2 linked regions of the Amycolatopsis sp. NBC_01488 genome follow. The protein of the gene in region 2 interacts with the protein of the main gene of each other region in a pairwise test. Links are inferred from orthologs where the notes say so. Each region holds a gene or a part of one and is shown on either strand. Other genes may lie near its edges.

Evidence for each region.
Region 1: the proteins of OG738_RS25685 (region 2) and grpE interact in binary tests that used the Escherichia coli proteins (3 or more experiments, as listed by UniProt). The link is inferred for Amycolatopsis sp. NBC_01488 from one-to-one orthologs.

The regions. Positions count from the first base shown.
Region 1 is NZ_CP109434.1:2,582,297-2,586,745, forward strand. Bases 1-3,000 are described here. They hold grpE (nucleotide exchange factor GrpE), read left to right. Parts: upstream 1-1,146; coding sequence 1,147-1,854; downstream 1,855-3,000. Other genes in these bases: dnaK (molecular chaperone DnaK), read left to right, coding at 1-1,150; dnaJ (molecular chaperone DnaJ), read left to right, coding at 1,891-3,000. Outside these bases: more of dnaJ, read left to right, coding at 3,001-3,063; OG738_RS12425 (heat shock protein transcriptional repressor HspR), read left to right, coding at 3,069-3,494; OG738_RS12430 (DUF305 domain-containing protein), read right to left, coding at 3,621-4,142; OG738_RS12435 (lytic polysaccharide monooxygenase), read right to left, coding at 4,151-4,449. UniProt on the Escherichia coli protein: Participates actively in the response to hyperosmotic and heat shock by preventing the aggregation of stress-denatured proteins, in association with DnaK and GrpE. It is the nucleotide exchange factor for DnaK and may function as a thermosensor.
Region 2 is NZ_CP109434.1:5,371,549-5,375,876, forward strand. What follows is about bases 372-3,366. They hold OG738_RS25685 (Nramp family divalent metal transporter), read left to right. Parts: upstream 372-1,245; coding sequence 1,246-2,487; downstream 2,488-3,366. Other genes in these bases: thyX (FAD-dependent thymidylate synthase), read left to right, coding at 372-732; OG738_RS25680 (ACT domain-containing protein), read left to right, coding at 732-1,130; OG738_RS25690 (hypothetical protein), read left to right, coding at 2,513-2,953; OG738_RS25695 (serine/threonine-protein kinase), read left to right, coding at 3,030-3,366. In the rest of the region: more of thyX, read left to right, coding at 1-371; more of OG738_RS25695, read left to right, coding at 3,367-4,328. UniProt on the Escherichia coli protein: H(+)-stimulated, divalent metal cation uptake system. Involved in manganese and iron uptake. Can also transport cadmium, cobalt, zinc and to a lesser extent nickel and copper. Involved in response to reactive oxygen.

The sequences.
Region 1 (4,449 bases), 2.8 Mb from region 2 along the record:
CAAGATCGAGCTGTCCAGCTCGAACTCGGCCGGCATCAACCTGCCGTACATCACGGTCGACGCCGACAAGAACCCGCTGTTCCTCGACGAGCAGCTCTCGCGCGCCGAGTTCCAGAAGATCACCTCGGACCTGCTGGACCGCACCAAGGCGCCGTTCAACAACGTCATCCGGGACGCGGGCATCTCCGTCGGCGACATCGACCACGTCGTGCTCGTCGGTGGTTCCACCCGCATGCCGGCCGTCGCCGAGCTGGTCAAGGAGCTGACCGGCGGCCGCGAGCCGAACAAGGGCGTCAACCCGGACGAGGTCGTCGCGGTCGGCGCGGCGCTGCAGGCCGGTGTCCTCAAGGGCGAGGTCAAGGACGTCCTGCTGCTGGACGTGACCCCGCTGTCGCTGGGCATCGAGACCAAGGGCGGCGTGTTCACCAAGCTCATCGAGCGCAACACCACGATCCCGACCAAGCGCTCGGAGATCTTCTCCACCGCGGACGACAACCAGCCGTCGGTGCAGATCCAGGTGTTCCAGGGTGAGCGCGAGATCGCCGCGCACAACAAGAAGCTCGGCATGTTCGAGCTGACCGGTCTCCCGCCGGCCCCGCGTGGCGTGCCGCAGATCGAGGTCACCTTCGACATCGACGCCAACGGCATCGTGCACGTGACCGCGAAGGACCTGGGCACGAACAAGGAGCAGTCGATGACGATCACCGGTGGCTCCGCGCTGCCGAAGGACGACATCGAGCGCATGGTCAAGGACGCCGAGGCGCACGCCGAGGAGGACAAGACCCGCCGCGAAGAGGCCGAGACCCGCAACCAGGCCGAGACGCTGGTCTACCAGACCGAGAAGTTCCTCAAGGACAACGACGACAAGCTGCCCGAGGACCTCAAGGGCAAGGTCAAGTCCGCGATCGACGAGTCGAACGAGGCGCTCAAGGGCACCGACTCGGCGAAGATCCGCGAGTCGATCGAGAAGCTGAACACCGCTTCGCAGGAGCTGGGCACCGCCCTGTACGCCAACGCGAACGCTGACGCTGCCGCGGGTGCGGCCGGCGCTTCGGGGGCAGCCGGCGGCGACGCCGGTGCGGCCGGCGGCCAGGCCAAGGCCGATGACGTGGTGGACGCCGAGATCGTCGAAGAGGACGAGAAGAAGTGACCCACAGCTACGACGAATCCGAGAACCAGGGCCGCGGCCCCGAGGAGCCGGTGGTCGTGCGGGATCGGCGGCGGGTGGACCCCCAGACCGGGCAGGTCCGCCCGCCCGGTCCGGCCCACGCGGCGCCGGAGCCGGAGGAGGCGCCCGTGGAGCACGCGGGCCCCTCGCTCGGCGAATCCATTGTGGACGATTCGGTGTCGGTCGTCTCCGACGTCGAGAAGGAGCTGGCCGAGCGCACCGCCGACCTCCAGCGCCTGCAGGCGGAGTACGCCAACTACCGCAAGCGCGTCGAGCGTGACCGCGAGGCGGTCGTCCTCGGCGCCAAGGCGACGGTGGTGAACGACCTGCTGCCGCTGCTCGACGACCTCGAGCGGGCCGAGCAGCACGGTGACCTCACCGGCGCGTTCAAGGCCGTCGGCGAAAAGCTGATCAGCGGCCTGCAGCGCGCGGGGCTCGAGTCGTTCGGCGCCGAAGGCGAGGTTTTCGACCCGAGCGTGCACGAGGCCGTGCAGCACAACACCTCGCCGGACGTGGCGGGCCCGACGGTCACCGTGGTCATGCGCCGCGGCTACCGGTTCGGGGACCGCGTACTGCGGGCGGCGCTGGTCGGCGTGACCGACCACGAGCCCGGCGCGGCCCCGGTGGACCCGTCCGCCGGTGGCGAGCTGCCACTCGGCGAACGCCTCGATGACCAGCAACAGTAAGCATTATCCGGCTCAAGTGGGAGGAGGAGACGCCCGATGAGTGCACGGGAATGGATCGGTAAGGACTTCTACCGTGAACTGGGCGTCTCCTCCGACGCCACCGCGGACGAGATCAAGAAGGCCTACCGCAAGCTGGCCAAGGAGAACCACCCGGACGCGAACTCCGGCAACGCGCAGGCGGAGCAGAAGTTCAAAGCGGTCTCCGAGGCTTACGGCGTGCTCTCCGACGCGAGCAAGCGCAAGGAGTACGACGAAGCGCGGCGGATGTTCGGCGGCGCCGGGGGCGGGTTCAACTTCCCCGGTGGCGGCGGCACCGGCAGCTTCGACGTCGGCGACATCTTCGGCCAGGCCGGCGCCGGTCAGCAGGGCGGCTTCGGCGGGCTCGGCGACATCCTCGGCGGGCTGTTCAACCGCGGCCGGACGACGGCGGGCGCGACGGCGAACCGGCCGCAGCGCGGCGCCGACGTCGAGACGGACGTCCGGATCGACTTCGTCGAGGCGGTCAAGGGCGCGACCCTGCCGCTGCGGCTGTCGAGCCCGGCGACCTGTTCGACGTGCGGCGGCAACGGCGCGAAGCCGGGGACGTCGCCGCGGACCTGCCCGACCTGCAGTGGTTCGGGGCTGGTCAGCCGCAGCCAGGGCGCGTTCGCGTTCTCGGAGCCGTGCCGCGACTGCCGCGGCCGCGGGACGATCATCGACGACCCGTGCCCGGAGTGCGGTGGCGAAGGCGTCAGCACGAGGACGCGCACGCTGACCGTCCGGATCCCGCCGGGCGTCGACGACGACCAGCGGATCCGGCTGGCCGGCCAAGGCGAACCGGGCCGGGGTGGCGCGCAGGCGGGCGATCTGTACGTCCGGGTGCACGTGGCTCCGCACGCGTTGTTCGGGCGCAAGGGGCTCGACCTCACGATCACCGTGCCGGTCGACTTCACCGAGCTGACGCTCGGCACCACGATCACGGTGCCGACGCTCGAGGGCAAGGTCTCGCTCAAGGTGCCGCCGGGCACCGCGAGCGGGCGGGTGCTGCGCGTGCGCGGCAAGGGCATCGCCAAGCGCGACGGCTCGCAAGGTGATCTGCTCGTCACCCTCCAGGCGGCGATCCCCGCCAAACTGGACGGCAAGGCGCGCGAAGCACTGCAGGCGTACGCCGAGTCGATGGCCGGGCACGACCCCCGGCCCGAGATCACTGAGCTGCTCGAAGGCAGGTGAGTGGGATGTTCGGCGGGATTCCCCAGGGGGGCGACGAAGAGACCCCGGTGTTCGTCATCTCGGTGGCGGCCCAGCTCGCTGGCATGCACGCGCAGACGTTGCGCACCTACGACCGGCAGGGCCTGGTGTCGCCGGGCCGGACCGCCGGTGGCGGGCGGCGCTACTCGATGCGGGACATCGCGCTGCTGCGCGAAGTCCAGCGCCTGTCGCAGGAGGACGGCGTCAACCTCGCCGGGATCAAGCGCATCATCGAGCTGGAGAACCAGGTCGACGCGCTGCGGGCCCGGCTGTCGGAGATCACCGAGGAGCTGGCCGCGGCTTACGCGGCCGCCGAACAGGGCGTGGCGGCCGCGCACGCGTCCTACCGCCGGGACCTGGTGCCGCTCAACCAGCAGACGGCGATGGTGGTCTGGCGTCCCAAGCGCCGCTGACGTTTCGACACACCGAAGGGCCTACCCGAACTTCTCGGGGAGGCCTTCGTGCGTCACAGCCGATCGAATACACGAAGACCGCGAGCAGCCGGGCAGAGGCTGCTCGCGGTCCGCGCCGCGGGGACGTCACACCTTGAAGTTCAACAGCTGCTTGACCTCGGCGCTCCGCGACTCGATGACCCGCCGCGCCAGGTCGCGGGCCTGGGCGTTGATCCCGCCGCTCGTGCCGTTCTCCGTCTGGGCCAGCTCGACCGCGCCCTGCTGCTGGCCGGACAGGACGTCGAGGAACTTGCGGGAGAACTCCGCGTCGGGAGCCGCCTGAAGCGCGCTCACCAGGTCCGGCGACGTCATCTTCATGCCGCCGTGGGCCGCGTGGGCCTGGGGGTTCAGGTCCATCGTCTCAGGCTGGCCCCACGCCTTCAGCCAGTTCTGCATGTCGGCGATCTCGGTCTGCTGGGTCGACGCGATCGCCGCCGCCAGCTCCTTCAGGGGTGCCGGGAGCTGCCGGTCGGCCGCCAGGCGGACGATGTCGATGCCCTGCTGGTTCTGGGGGATCAGCATCTGCAGGAACATCACGTCGGCCGCGTTGTAGGCGGGCGGGGCCGCCGTCGCGCTGCAACCGGCCAGCAGCAGGCCGACGACGGCCATCAGCACTCTCACTGACGCTGCCAGAGGGCAGGCGTGTTCGGCGGCTCCCAGCCCGCGATCGCCGTGTGCGCCTGGAGGCAGCGGTAGCTCACGCCGTTGTACGTCACGACGTCACCGGCCTTGTACGCCGTGCCGGCCGTCCACGTGCCGCTCGACGGCGGTGTCGTCGTCGGGGGCGGGGTCGTGGTGGGCGGCGGGGTCGTGGTCAGTGGCGGCGTGGTGGTCGGCGGCGGCGTGCCACCTCCGCCGATCTGGAGGTCGACGCAGCTGTAGAACGCGTTGGCCGTGTCGGAGATGTTCCAGATCG
Region 2 (4,328 bases):
AGGGTGCAGCTGATCGCGAAGACGGAGTTCTTCCCGCCCGCCGACGTCCCGTGGACCACCGACGCGGAGGGCGGCGAGGCGCTCGCGGAGTTCGCCGGCCGCGCCTGCTACCAGTCCTGGAAGAAGCCGAACCCCGCCACCGCGACCAACGCCGGCTACCTCGAGCACATCATCGACGTCGGCCACCTTTCGGTGCTGGAGCACGGCTCGGTGACCTTCTACATCACCGGAATCTCGCGCTCCCTGACCCACGAGCTGATCCGGCACCGGCACTTCTCGTACTCGCAGCTCTCGCAGCGGTACGTGCCCGAGCGCGACGCCGAGATCGTCGAGCCGGCGGTCATCGCGAACGACCCGGTGCTGCACGAGAAGTTCCTCGCCGCGGCGCAGGCGAGCGTCGACGCCTACACCGAGCTCCTGGCCGGTCTTGAGGAGAAGTTCGCCGACGTCCCGAGCGCGACCCTGCGCCGGAAGCAGGCCCGCCAGGCCGCGCGCGCCGTGCTGCCGAACGCGACCGAGACCCGCATCGTCGTCACCGGGAACTACCGGGCCTGGCGCCACTTCGTCGCCATGCGCGCCACCGAGCACGCCGACGTCGAGATCCGCGAGCTGGCCGTGGAATGCCTGCGGCAGCTGCAGAAAGCCGCGGCGAACGTGTTCGCCGACTTCACCATCTCGACGCTGCCGGACGGCACCGAGATCGCTACGAGCCCGAAGGTGTTCGAAGGCTGATGAAGCGTCTCGCGATCGATGTCCGCCCCGGCGAGTACGCCGTGGTCCGCCTGCCCGCGGACGCCCCGGTGCCCGCCGAGCTCCTCGCCCCCGGCGAACCCGCGTTCGTCTCGGTGACCCGGACGCCCGAAGAGCTGTCCGTGATCTGCCCCGCCGGGCGCGAACCCGACGGCGGCACGGCGTCCGAGGGCGGCTGGCGGCTGCTGTCCGTGCGCGGCCCGCTGGAGTTCACGCTCACCGGCATCATCGCCGCGCTGGCCTCGGAGCTGGCCGCGGCCGGGGTCGCGCTGTTCTCGATGTCCACCTTCGACACCGACCACATCCTGGTCCGGGGCTCCGACCTCGGTCACGCTGTGAAGGCGCTGCGCGAGTCCGGCCACGAAGTCGCGCATCCCTGAGCCGGTTGCGGGTACCCGCGGCGCGAGGGTGGGACCCGGCACCCTTGAAATTGAAAGTTCGGCACGCCTAAACTTCGATTTGGGATCCCCGACACCCGGTTGAGAGGCAGGCGCCATGGCGGTCACGGAGGCGGTCCGGCCGAGACTCGCGTCGCGGCTGCGCACCGGGTCGGCCCTGCTCGGCCCGGCGTTCGTCGCCGCGATCGCCTACGTCGACCCGGGGAACGTCGCCGCCAACATCAGCGCCGGCGCCCGCTACGGCTACCTGCTGGTCTGGGTGATCGTCGCGGCGAACCTGATGGCCGCGCTCGTGCAGAACCTCTCGGCGAAGCTGGGCCTGGTCAGCGGGATGTCGCTGCCGGAGGCCCTGCGCGCCCGGCTGTCACGGCCCGCGCGGCTGGCCTACTGGCTGCAGGCCGAGGTCGTCGCCGTCGCCACCGACCTGGCCGAGGTCGTCGGCGGCGCGATCGCGCTCTACCTGCTCTTCGACCTGCCGCTCGTCGCCGGCGGGCTGGTCACCGGCGCGGTCTCGCTGACGCTGCTGGCGGTCCAGGACCGCGGCGGCCAGCGGACGTTCGAGCGCGTCGTCACCGGCCTGCTGCTGGTCATCGCCGTCGGCTTCCTGGCCAGCCTGTTCGTCGAGCCGCCGTCGGCGGCGGGCACGCTCGGCGGCCTGGTGCCGAAGTTCGAGGGATCGGGCAGCATCCTCATCGCCGCTGCGATGCTGGGCGCGACGGTCATGCCGCACGCCGTCTACCTGCACTCCGGCCTGGTCCGCGACCGGCACGGCGCCCCGGACGTCACCACCCGCCGCCGCCTGCTGCGCGCCACCCGCGCCGACGTCGGACTGGCGATGCTGCTGGCCGGCGTGGTGAACCTCGGCATGCTGCTGCTCGCCGCGACGAACCTGCAGGGCCAGGCGGGCGTCGGCAGCATCGAGGGCGCGCACCACGCGGTCGCGGCGGCGCTCGGCCCGGGCATCGCGCTGATGTTCGCGATCGGCCTGCTGGCCTCGGGCCTGGCGTCGACGTCGGTCGGCGCGTACGCGGGCGCGATGATCATGCAAGGGCTGCTGCACAAGCGGATTCCGCTGGTCCTGCGCCGGCTGGTGACGCTCACCCCGGCGATCGTGGTGCTCGCCCTCGGCGCGGATCCGAGTGCCGCGCTGATCGTTTCGCAGGTGGTCCTGTCGTTCGGGATCCCGTTCGCGCTGGTGCCCCTGATCCGGCTGACCGCGGACCGTGATCTGATGGGGGCGGACGCCAATCGCCGGCTGACGACCATCGCGGCCTCGCTGATCGCGGTGGTGATCATCGCGCTCAACCTGGTGCTGATCTACCTCACCTGCACCGGTTGAGCCCACGAGCAGGGAGGCCTCGGCCATGGCCTGGATCTTCGCCCTCAACGCCGAATGCGGTGGGCGGGAGACCCACGCCCGGGACCTCGCGCGCCACTTCGACGGCTGGCGGTCCCGCATCTTCTCCGACGGCGGCGGCTGGTGGTGCGGAGTCGTGCCCGAAGACCTCGGCGAGCAGGGGATCCGGTCCGCCGACGACGCGACGGCGACGACCGCGGCCGGACGGCGCCTGTACTGGCTGCTGCGCACCGCGCCGCCGGTCTACCGCTACGCACTCGCCGGGGTCGAGATCGGCGCGTTCCGCACGTACGACCAGCTGATGGCGGAGAAGGACCTGACGGTCTTCCCCGGCCTGGTGGTCAGCGAGGACATCTGGGCCGCGACCGGGAAGCGCGCCGCGTTCAGCGACTTCGCCCCGGGCTACCGCTGGATCCCGTACCGCGGCGAGACCCACACCCGCGGCTGACAACAATTCCGCGGAACCCCCGGCGGTTCCCGGCGGTCCGACTAGCATCTGCGCGACCGCCGCCCGAAGGAGCACCGTGACCGACGAACAGACCCGGCCGTATCCACCCCAGGCGCCCACCACGCCTGGTCAGCGGGTGGTCGCGGGCCGTTACGCGCTGCTCGGTGAGCTCGGCCGGGGCGGCATGGGCGTCGTGTGGCGGGCGCAGGACCAGGTCATCGGCAGGCAGGTCGCCGTCAAGGAGCTGCGGCTGCCCGACGCCGAGTCCGCCGCCGTCTTCTCCGAACGCGCGCTGCGCGAGGTGCGCACCGGCGGCCGGCTCAACGACCCCGCCGTCGTCACCGTCTACGACGTCGTCACCGACGGCGGGACGACCTTCATCGTCATGGAGCTCGTCGAAGCGCCGTCGCTGGCCGACCTCGTCCGGCAGCGCGGCCCGCTGCCCTCGGCGCAGGCCGCCCTGATGGGGGAGCGGGTGCTCGCCGCGCTGCAGGCCGCGCACGCCGCCGGGATCGTGCACCGCGACGTCAAGCCGGCCAACATCCTCGTCGCGCCGGACGGCCGCGTGAAGCTCACCGACTTCGGCATCGCCCACGCCGTCGACGACCCGCGCCTGACCACCAGCGGCATGATCGTCGGCTCACCCGCGTTCATGGCGCCCGAGCGCGTCGAGGGCCGCGAAGCGCTGCCCGCGTCCGACCTGTGGTCGCTCGGCGCGACGCTGTTCTTCGCCGTCGAAGGCACGATCCCGTTCGAGCGCGCGACGACCGCGGCGACGCTGCACGCGATCATGACCGAGATCCCGTACCTGACCCGCGGCCAGGGCCCGCTCGCCGCAGCCGTCCTCGGCCTGCTCGTCGCCAACCCCGACGCGCGCCTCACCGCCGCCCAGGCGCAGAACCTGCTGACCACGGCGCAGGGCATGCGGCCCACCCCGCCGGGCGGCACCGCGATGCCGGCCCACCCCCCGACGCACGTCGCGCCCCAGCCGCCGAAGAAGCACCTTCGCGCGCTGTGGCTCTCCCTGGCCGCGGTGGCGGTGATCGGCGCCCTGGTCGGCGGCTTCTTCGCGGGCAAGGCGTTCGAGACGCCCGCGGTGGACGCCCAGAAACGCGACACGGTCACCTACGGCGTCGACGGCTACCTCAAGATCGAGGACGGCTCGAGCTACAACCGCTGCTACAACACCGCCGTCCAGCAGAACGTGGTGATCGGCAACGACAACCAGGCCAGCACCTGCGAAAAGACCCACACGCTGGAGATCTACGACATCGAACGGGTGCTGCCGACCGGGAGCTACAGCGACTCCGACGCGACCGTCGCGCAGTACCCCGACTTCGCGGCGGTCACCGCCTTCGCCGAGGCCCGCTGTGCC